DNA from 2 places in the Pseudomonas sp. OIL-1 genome. Region 2 is predicted to be linked to the other one. Evidence: riboswitches for the same ligand, from Rfam matches in the RefSeq annotation. Region 2 holds a riboswitch; the other holds the start of a gene.
The links. Region 2 has a riboswitch for cobalamin ahead of G3M63_RS06575 (TonB-dependent receptor domain-containing protein). Riboswitches for the same ligand answer to the same signal wherever they lie in the genome.

Region 1 (4,918 bases), 890 kb from region 2:
ATGGAGTCGATCTATGAATACGGCTCGCGCGCCGGTGTGTGGCGGATTCTCAACGAGTTTGAAAAGCGCGGGCTGCCGCTGACGGTGTTCGGCGTGGCCATGGCTCTCGAGCGGCACCCGGACGTGGCGATGGCGTTCAAGGAACTGGGGCACGAGATTGCCTGTCATGGCTGGCGCTGGATTCATTACCAGGATGTACCTGAAGCCATAGAGCGCGAGCACATGCAACGCGCCATCGACATATTTGAGCGCCTGTACGGCGAAGAGCCGCAGGGCTGGTATACCGGTCGCGACAGCCCCAACACGCGCCGCCTGTTGCTGGATGAGGGCAGCTTTTTGTATGACAGTGATTACTACGGCGACGATCTGCCGTTCTGGACGCGCGACGCGGACAGTCAGGGCGAGCTGCATGATCACTTGATCGTGCCCTACACGCTGGACACCAACGACATGCGTTTTGCCGCGCCGCAGGGGTTCAACACCGGCGATCACTTCTTCAACTACCTGAAGGATGCGTTCGACGTGCTCTATGCCGAAGGCAGCGAGCAACCGAAGATGCTCTCGGTCGGGCTGCACTGCCGCGTGATTGGGCGCCCGGCACGCTTCCGCGCGTTGCAGCGTTTCCTTGATTACATCGAGGCCCACGACCGGGTCTGGGTGACACGCCGTATCGACATTGCCCGTCACTGGGCCGAACATCATCCTGCTCCAGCCGCCGTATAAGGAATCACCATGGCCCAGCGTCCGAACGAACCCAGAACCTATTTCGCCCCCACCGGTGGGCATCCGCCGCAAACGCAGCTGCTGACTGACCGCGCGGTATTTACCGAGGCCTATGCCGTCATTCCCAAGGGCGTGATGCGCGACATCGTTACCAGTCATTTACCCTTCTGGACCGGTACGCGCCTGTGGGTGTTGTCGCGGCCGTTGACCGGTTTTGCCGAGACCTTCTCGCAGTACATCATGGAAGTGCAGCCCGGTGGCGGCAGCGACAAGCCGGAAACCGACCCTCAGGCCGAGGCCGTGCTGTTCATCGTCGAAGGCGAACTGGATCTGACCCTGAACGGCGAGCTGCATAGCATGCAGCCGGGTGGCTACGCGTTCATTCCGCCCGGCAGTGACTGGACGGTGCGCAACAGTTCTGACACCACTGTGCGCTTTCACTGGATTCGCAAGGCCTATGAGAAGGTCGAAGGGATCGATGTACCGGAGGCCTTCGTCACCAATGAAAACCTGATTGATCCGCTGGTCATGCCCGACACCAACGGCTGCTGGAGCACCACGCGCTTCGTCGATACTCAGGACATGCGCCACGATATGCACGTGAATATCGTCAATTTCCTGCCTGGCGGCGTGATTCCCTTCGCCGAGACCCATGTGATGGAGCACGGCCTCTATGTACTCGAAGGCAAGGCCGTGTACCTGCTGAACAAGGATTGGGTGGAAGTGGAAGCAGGCGATTACATGTGGCTGCGCGCCTTCTGCCCGCAGGCCTGCTATGCCGGTGGCCCGGGGCCCTTCCGTTATTTGCTGTACAAGGACGTCAACCGCCACATGAAACTTCCGAACTACGGCCGCTGAGCGAGCAAGCAGATGAGCGAACAACTGTTACAGCTGACGGCTGAGCCCCTGACGCCCGAGGCCTTCGTGGCCTTTGGCGATGTGATTGATCATCGCCGCGCCGAGTTCTTCATGATCAATAGCGGGCGCACCCGCCGTTATCATGATCTGGCCAGGGTCGAAACCCTGGGCGAGGAAGCTCGAACGCTGATCAGCATCTTCATCAGCCAGCCGGTGCAGATGCCGCTGGAACTGACGTTCCTCGAACGTCACGCTCTGGGCAGTCAGGCCTTTATACCGCTGCATGGCGAGCGTTTCGTTGTGGTCGTCGCACCGTCGGGCGACGTTATTGACCCAACCCAGGTGCGCGCCTTCGTCACCGATGGCCGACAGGGCGTGAACTATCATGCCGGCACCTGGCATGCGATCCAGTCTGTGCTCGATTCAGAGGGTGAGTTCCTGGTGGTGGATCGTGGCGGCGCCGGGCACAACTGCGACGAGCATCCGCTTGCGGTACGGGTGACCCTGGCTTAACGACCTCAGGGCGAGACGCACCAGTTCGTCCTTTACATCCTGTTTCAAAACTCCTAACCTTCCGCCTGCTTCAGGTTCCTGCCAGTAATTGGTGGGTGAAACTGGGAAGCCGGTGCGTCTGCTTCAGACAATTCCGGCGCTGCCCCCGCAACGGTAAATGAGTGCCGGCCACTACGGTGTGCCAGGCGGATGATCCAGCAAGACCACTGTGCTTCGCATGGGAAGGTCGGATCATCGGAGTTATCCACTCATGAGTCCGGAGACCGGCCTGTCGCATGTCACAGTAGTGCGGCGGGCACTGCGGGTGGAGCGATTTCATCTGTGTCGAAACCGTTTGCCCCTGTCCGTCGCGGCTGCTTTTAACCAGCCATGCCGTACGGGTGAGTACGGTGACGGAGCACCGATGAAATTTGCACGCACAACCCTGGCGCTGGCCCTGACGGCCGCTGCCTGCCTGTCCCATGCCGAATCCCTTTCCCTGAATGATCAGGTCGTTACCGCAACGCGGACCGGCCAGTCCCTTGGCGCCAGTCTGGGTGCGGTTACCCGCATTGATCGCGCCGATATTGAACGTCTTCAACCAACCGATCTGCCGGATCTGCTGCGCCGTACGCCTTCGGTGAGCATCGTCAACAATGGCGGGCCGGGCAAAGCGGGCAGCATTGGTATCCGCGGTAGCGGTTCCGGGCATGTGCTGGTGCTGATCGATGGCGCGCGCATTGGCTCGGTGACGAGTGGCGATGCGGCGTTACAGAATCTGCCGGTGGAGCAGATCGAGCGCATCGAGATCGTGCGTGGCCCGCGCTCCAGTCTGTACGGCTCCGATGCCATTGGTGGGGTGATCCAGATCTTTACCCGCCGGGGCAAGGGCGGAGAGACTAGGCGCTGGATGTCGCTGACGGCGGGTAGCCGTAATCACCATGCCGGCAGCGCTGGCATATCCGGTGGGGTGGGCGATGGCTGGTACAGCCTGGGGGTTACCAGTCTGTCGACCCGGGGTATTGATGCGCGGCCGAGTCATGGCGAGCCGGATCATGACGGGTATCGCGAGCTGTCTGGCAATGTCCGCGCGGGTTACCGTTTCGATAACGGTCTGGAGCTGGAAGGCCATGTGCTGGAGTCCCATTCCAGCAATGACTACGACTCTGGCTTCAAGGCCAACTCCGATGCGGTGCTGACCATCCATGGCGTCAATGCCCGTTTTGCGCCGCTCAAGTCATGGCGCGTGTCGCTGCAGGCTGCACGCAGTGAGGACAAGAGCGACAACTTCAACGGCAGCACCTTTTTCAGTCGCTTCGATACCCGCCGTGACACGCTCGGCTGGCAGAACGATATCGATCTGGCGCCCGGTCATCTGCTCACGGTGGGCTATGACTATCTGGCCGATGAGGTCAGCAGCACCACCGAATACAGCGAGTCCCAGCGCGGTAACCACGGCTATTACGCGCAGTATCTCGGCCAACGCGGTATGCACGAATGGCAGGCGAGCCTGCGCTACGATGACAATGAACAGCACGGCGAGCACACCACCGGCAATCTCGGCTATGGCCTGACGCTGTCCGATAACCTGCGATGGGTGGCCAGCTACGGTACCGCATTCAAGGCGCCGACCTTTAACCAGCTGTACTACCCCGGCTTCGGTAATCCGGACATCAGCGAAGAAACCTCCCGCAACCTGGAAACCGGTCTGCGCGGTCAATACGATTGGGGTCAGTGGTCGGTCAATCTGTTCCGCAACGAGGTGGAAGATCTGATCGCCAGCGTAAACCTGGGCGGCGGCATCTATCTGGCGGAGAACGTCGACAAGGCGGTGATCAAGGGTATCGAGTTCGAGATGGACAGCCAGTGGCTGAACTGGGACTGGCGCACCAACCTGACCTTGCAGGACCCCGCGAACCGATCTTCCCGTCCTGGGCAGGGCGATCTGCTCGCCCGCCGCGCAGAGCAGCTGTTCAATCTGGATATTGATCGCCGCTTCGGGCGTATCGGTGTCGGTGCCAGCCTGCATGCCGAAGGCCGCCGCTGGGATAACGCTTCCAACACTACCGACCTGCACGGCTATAACACCGTCGACCTGCGTGCCACCTATTGGTTCAGCCACGCCTGGCGGCTGCAGGCGCGGGTCAGCAATCTGTTCGATAGCCAATACGAAACCGCCGCCAGCTATCAACAGCCAGGCCGGGCCGGTTATCTGACTGTGCGCTACCAACCACTTTAAAGGAGCCCCTGAATAACTACTGCGCTCGGTCATGCTGCGTTGAAATCCTCGTCAAATTGCTCATTTACAGCACGTAAACTGCGCATTCTCGTCGGATTTCGCCTTGCCTGACCTTCGCTCGCTACGTTCTTCAGAGGCTCCCCTAACCGTGAAACGAAAAGGGGAATGACCCATGTTGGCACTATCCAAACGCAGCCAGTTGGCTGTAGGTGTTGTACTCGTACTCTTGATGGCAATCAGTCGCGGCAGCCATTTCAGCGCAGTGAATCTGCCCAGTGCGTCCTGGGCGGTATTTTTCCTGGCGGGGGTGCTGTTGCGTCCGCGCTGGGCATTCCCTCTGCTGTTTCTTCAGGCGCTGTTTATGGATCTGATGTCGACTGGTTGGGCCAGCGATAGCCATTGCATGACGTTGGCGTACTGGACGCTCGTGCCGGCCTATGGCGCGCTCTGGTTTGGCGGCCGCCTGTATGCGCGCTGGCATCGTGAGCAGTTCTCCAGTCTGCTGATTCTGGTGCCCACCGTGGCCGCAAGTGCGCTGGTGTGTCAGTTGTTTTCCAGCGGTGGCTTCTACTGGCTGTCGGGTCGGCATAGCGATCAGACTGTGGC
Region 2 (4,918 bases):
TCTTGGCTGGCTTGTTTTTCCACAGTATCTGCGTACCCGCTGCCGAGCGCGTGGTCAGTCTGGCTCCGTTTCTCACCGACATTGTCATCATGCTCGACGCAACGGAGCGGTTGGTGGGTGTGCTCGACGAAGGGCAACGCTCCGCGGAGCTCGACGCTGTACCGCGCGTGGGTGGCCATCAAAGCCTGTCGCTGGAATTGATCGTCTCGCAGAAACCTGACCTGGTGTTGGCATGGGAGTCCGGCAATCCGCCGGCTTTGCTCAGTCGTCTGGAGGGTTGGGGCATCCAGGTGCTGCGTTTCGACCCGAAGGATCTCGAGAGTATCGCCTCGGCGGTCGAGCAATTGGGAGATGTACTTCAGGTTGCCGAGCGGGCCGCTGCTGTGACTGGGCGCTACAATGCGGCGCTATCGCAACTCGCGGTGCCGGTGGGCGATGATGCGCCCCGCGTATTTATCCAGCTATGGGACGATCCGATATACACCGTCAGCGGAAACCAGCTGATTGGTGATGCGGTCAATCACTGCGGTGGGATCAATGTATTCGATGCTTTGCCAGGATTGGCTCCGCAGGTCGGCCGGGAGGGCGTGCTGGCGGCTAACCCTGATCTGATTCTGGTTCTGGCAGACGACGGCAAGGCCGTAACAGAATGGCTCGACCGTTGGCGGCGGTTTCCGCAACTCAATGCGGTGCGCCAGGACGGCTTGCATGTGCTCGACAGTGACCGCCTGGTTCGACCGACGCCAGATGTGCTGGATGGCGTTGCGCAACTTTGCGAATTGATCGCGCGTCAGCGCGAATTGTCGCGGGCCGCCAATTGAGGCGTCGCTTGCTGTGGCTCGCCGGGACAGGCTGATCCGGTATCGTTCAGGCCTTGCGCTTGAGCTTCCAGCGAGGCTTTAGCAACACCATTTCTCCAATGCAATTTGATGACATAGACACTGTCGAAGTCTTCCCGGTGCCAGCGGTCGACGGCCAGGCTTTCGTCCGCGTCCACCTCCTCCAGCAGCTCGTTCATGATTTCCGACACGTATCCCCGGGACCAGGCGGTGTAAATGGTGCTGTTGCGGTACTGCGGGTCGGTCAGCTCATCCACGATATCCCCGACGTCGTTGGCATTGAACGAGGTGTTTATCGGTAGCCCGTGGGCAATAGCAGTGGGGGCGATGGTCAGCAGTGGGCGCAGGTAGTTGAATTCCGCGTCGTCCGGTCCTTCTTCCACCCTTCTGTCGGGATTGGCGGCAAATACGTAATCAGGCGCGCCGAAGCGTTCCGGAAGTAATGCGGGCAAGGCCAGGGAACGGTTCAGGCCCTGGCAGTTCAGCTGTCCAAGCCCATCGTTAGGCTTCTCGGCATGCCGTAGAAAAACCAGCGTCTGCAAGGCCTCTTCGGGCTCAGGTGTACTGTCGAGCCCTGTGTAAACCAGCCAGGAGATGGCCAGCAAGGGAACGACGATGAGTGCGCGGGTACGGTTGTTGAACATGGAAGACTGCCGGCGACTTGGGGGTTAGCCCAAGTATCGACAGTATTTATTGCAGGAAGTTTTCAGTACTAGACAAAGGGTGATCAGCTCTGTCGGAAACGTCAGTCTTACAGGCACCTGGGGGAGCACCTGCAAGCGCCCGGCAGCTTTGCGGCTGCCGGCTGCCCTGACGCTAGATCTCCGGGGTCCAGCTCACAGCGAGTCGTGCATTCAGTCCTTCCTCTTGATACGCATAGGTTCGACCGCCGGTGCTGTAGTTCGCCACGCCGTAATCCCGTTCAAGCACATTGCTAAGCTTGGCATCCAGACGCAGGCTGGACGTAGCGCGCCAATGACCGCGCAGCTCCAGAGTGCCAAAGCCAGGCAGCCGCTGCTCGTTTTCACGATCGTTGAATCGCTCGCTATTGGCGATCACGCTGAAGCCTACGCCGAACGAGCCAAGCTGACGGTCTGCGTCCAGACTCAGCGTTCGCTTGGAGCGTCGTGGCAGTTGATTGCCGGTACTGCGCTCACGCGGGTCCAGCCAGGCAGCGGCCAACAAGGTATCCCAGCCAAACAGATGCTTGCCAAGGCTGGCTTCGAGTCCGTGGATGCGCGCTTGGCTGATGTTCTGGGCAACGAAAAATGGATCCAGAAGGATCATGTCGTCAATATCAGTGCGGTACGCCGCCACCTGCAACTCAGCGCCATCGTGCTGGCCGCGCCATTGCAACTCATAGGTCTGTGATTCTTCAGGCTGGAGCAGCGGGTTAGCGCCGAAGCTCGTGTACAGGTCGTTGAAGGTCGGTGCGCGGAAGCCTTCACCGTAGGACGCGACAAGCTGCTGGTTAGCGGTCACAGGCAGGATTACAGCGGCATTGAAAGCATTGTGGTGGCCGAACTGCTCGTTATCATCATGCCGCCAGCCGAGCTCGGTGGTGAAGCCTTCGCCCTTGAACTGATGCTGGATAAAGGCTGCATTGTTGTAGCGCTCGGTCTGCGTGAATGCGGAGTTGCTCCGCAAGCGATCTTCATACCAGTCGATGCCCAGCTGTAGCCGATGCTGATCGCCTACGCTCAACGTATTCAGCCAGCTGGCTGAGTCGCGGTAGGTGTTGTAGGTATAAGTGGCCAGGTCATAGATGCTGTCGCGTTTATCCTCGGCATGTCCGGCCTCCAGACGGGTCGTCCAGGCTTCGCTTACATCCCACTGCAGGTGCGTCGAGACCGTGCTCAGCGCGAAATCATCCTCGGGGTTTCCGAACAGATCATATTCAGTATTGCCTGTCTGTTCGGCGAGCTTGATGCCACCGCTAAGTCTGTCGCTGAAGTTGTGGTTGAGGCTGAGATTGAAAGCGCGGTTCCGGAATCCGTCGCGGTCTTCATCGCCGCCGGTGTTGTGGCGGGTGCGATCTATGCCGGCTGTTTCGCTGAGCGTGGCGCCGAGGTCGAAGGTGGTGCGCTGGTCGCCGCCGGAAAGGCCGGCACTGCGAACGAAGCTCTGATTGCTGCCGACTCCGAGTTTGAGTCGCGGACGAAGGCCGGGCTCGCCCTGGCGGGTGAATATCTGAATCACGCCGCCGATTGCATCAGATCCGTAAACGGCTGAGCGAGGGCCGCGGATCACTTCGATACGCTCGATCTGTTCGATATCGAGGAACTCGAGACTTGGCTGTCCCGCTGAAGCGCTGCTGATGCGTTGTCCGTCGACCAGCACCAGCGTCTGGGTTGCACTGGTCCCGCGTAACGATAATGTAGTCAGGCTCCCAAGCCCGCCATTGGTGGTCAGCGAAGCGCCTGGTACACGGCGTAGCAGATCAGCCACACTGGACGGCTGCAGACGTTCGATATCGGCGCGATCAAATATACTACTCGCGGCGGGGCTGCTCATTGTCGGCTGTGCCATGCGCGAGGCAGTAACTACCGTATCCGGCAAGTCGAGGCTATTGGCTGCAGTGACGGCGGACGCCAGCATGGCGGGAAAAAACAGGGCGAACTTGTTCATGTTGATCCTCAAAAGAAGCTTTTGAGGAGGGCGAGGAGCCAGTGGAGTTGCCTGTGACGGAGGGCAGCATGCACCGACCGGGTGACGCCCTCCGCGACACCTCAGCTACGAATCCATCCAGCGCGCCCACAAGGACATATCGCACCGAATAGAGTCTTCGCACAGGGCCGGTCTCCGGGCTCAGGATCGTGGGATTCTCTTGGTGAAAATCCCCAGGATAATGTCGCCTTCCCATGTACGAAACACAGTGGCGGATGACATTACCGGCAGGCAGGCCTGCGATCCTTTACCGTTGCGGGGGCAGCGTCGGGGTTGCACCGACTTCCCGTTTCACCTGGCAGTTTGAACTACCAGGCACCCAGTGCGACTGGAAGCGGAGAGGACTCTAGGCGCTTTGCCAGTAGAGGTCAAGCGTGGTTGATGACGGGGGGGAGGGAAAGCCTGTCGCGAATCGAGCGCTCGATGCCGGCTGCATCCAGCCCGCATTCGGCAAGCATTTCCGAGGGCTTGGCATGTTCGACGTAAATATCCGGCAATCCCAGATTGAGTACCGGCTGATTGATGCCATGAGCCATGAGCCATTCATTCACCGCACTGCCGGCACCACCCATCACGGCGTTTTCTTCAAGCGTGACCAGCAGCTCGTGCTGCTCGATCAGCTGATTGATCAGCTCGGTGTCCAGTGGTTTCACAAAGCGCATGTTGGCCACTGTTGCGTTGAGCGCTTCAGCAGCGACCAGCGCATTGGCATGCAGGGTGCCGAAACACAGAATGGCTACTCGCTGACCCTGACGGGTGACGATGCCCTTTCCGATGGGGAGGGGCTGAAGCATGGAATCTATGGCTACGCCTGTGCCGGTACCGCGCGGATAGCGCACGGCGGTCGGGCCGTGGTGCAGAAAGCCGGTCGTCAACATCTGCCGGGTCTCATTCTCGTCGGCTGGCGCCATGATCATCATGTTCGGCAGGCAGCGCAGGAACGACAGATCGAAGCTGCCGGCGTGGGTCGGGCCGTCTTCGCCTACCAATCCGGCACGGTCGATGGCAAACAACACGTCAAGATTCTGCACGGCGACATCGTGAACGACCTGGTCATAGGCCCGTTGCAGGAAGGTAGAGTAGATCGCGACCACTGGCTTCACACCGTCACAGGCCATGCCCGCCGCCAGGGTCACTGCATGCTGCTCAGCGATGGCGACGTCGAAATACCTGTCGGGGAAGCGCTCACTGAAAGCGACCAGATCCGAGCCTTCTTTCATAGCCGGTGTGATACCGACCAGGCGTTTATCGAGCGCAGCCATATCGCACAACCATTGACCGAATACTGCTGAGTACTTCAGCTTCGCCGGGCCGCTTGGAGGGCTGGCGGAGCGGGAGGGCTCCAGCTTGGTAATGGCATGATAGCCAATGGGATCTGCTTCGGCAGGAGAGAAGCCCTTGCCCTTCTGTGT

Region 1: another riboswitch for cobalamin. It lies ahead of btuB (TonB-dependent vitamin B12 receptor); the one in region 2 lies ahead of G3M63_RS06575 (TonB-dependent receptor domain-containing protein).

What each region holds. Positions count from the first base shown of each region.
Region 1 covers NZ_CP048629.1:504,198-509,115, reverse strand. Annotated here, with positions in the region: gene puuE (allantoinase PuuE) at 1-723, shown strand, start outside; gene G3M63_RS02320 (bifunctional allantoicase/(S)-ureidoglycine aminohydrolase) at 733-1,581, shown strand; gene G3M63_RS02315 (ureidoglycolate lyase) at 1,594-2,094, shown strand; cobalamin riboswitch at 2,150-2,381, shown strand; gene btuB (TonB-dependent vitamin B12 receptor) at 2,498-4,312, shown strand; gene G3M63_RS02305 (hypothetical protein) at 4,485-4,918, shown strand, end outside.
Region 2 covers NZ_CP048629.1:1,395,208-1,400,125, forward strand. Annotated here, with positions in the region: gene G3M63_RS06565 (cobalamin-binding protein) at 1-821, shown strand, start outside; gene G3M63_RS06570 (histidine phosphatase family protein) at 791-1,483, opposite strand; gene G3M63_RS06575 (TonB-dependent receptor domain-containing protein) at 1,656-3,467, opposite strand; cobalamin riboswitch at 3,615-3,844, opposite strand; gene dxs (1-deoxy-D-xylulose-5-phosphate synthase) at 3,875-4,918, opposite strand, start outside.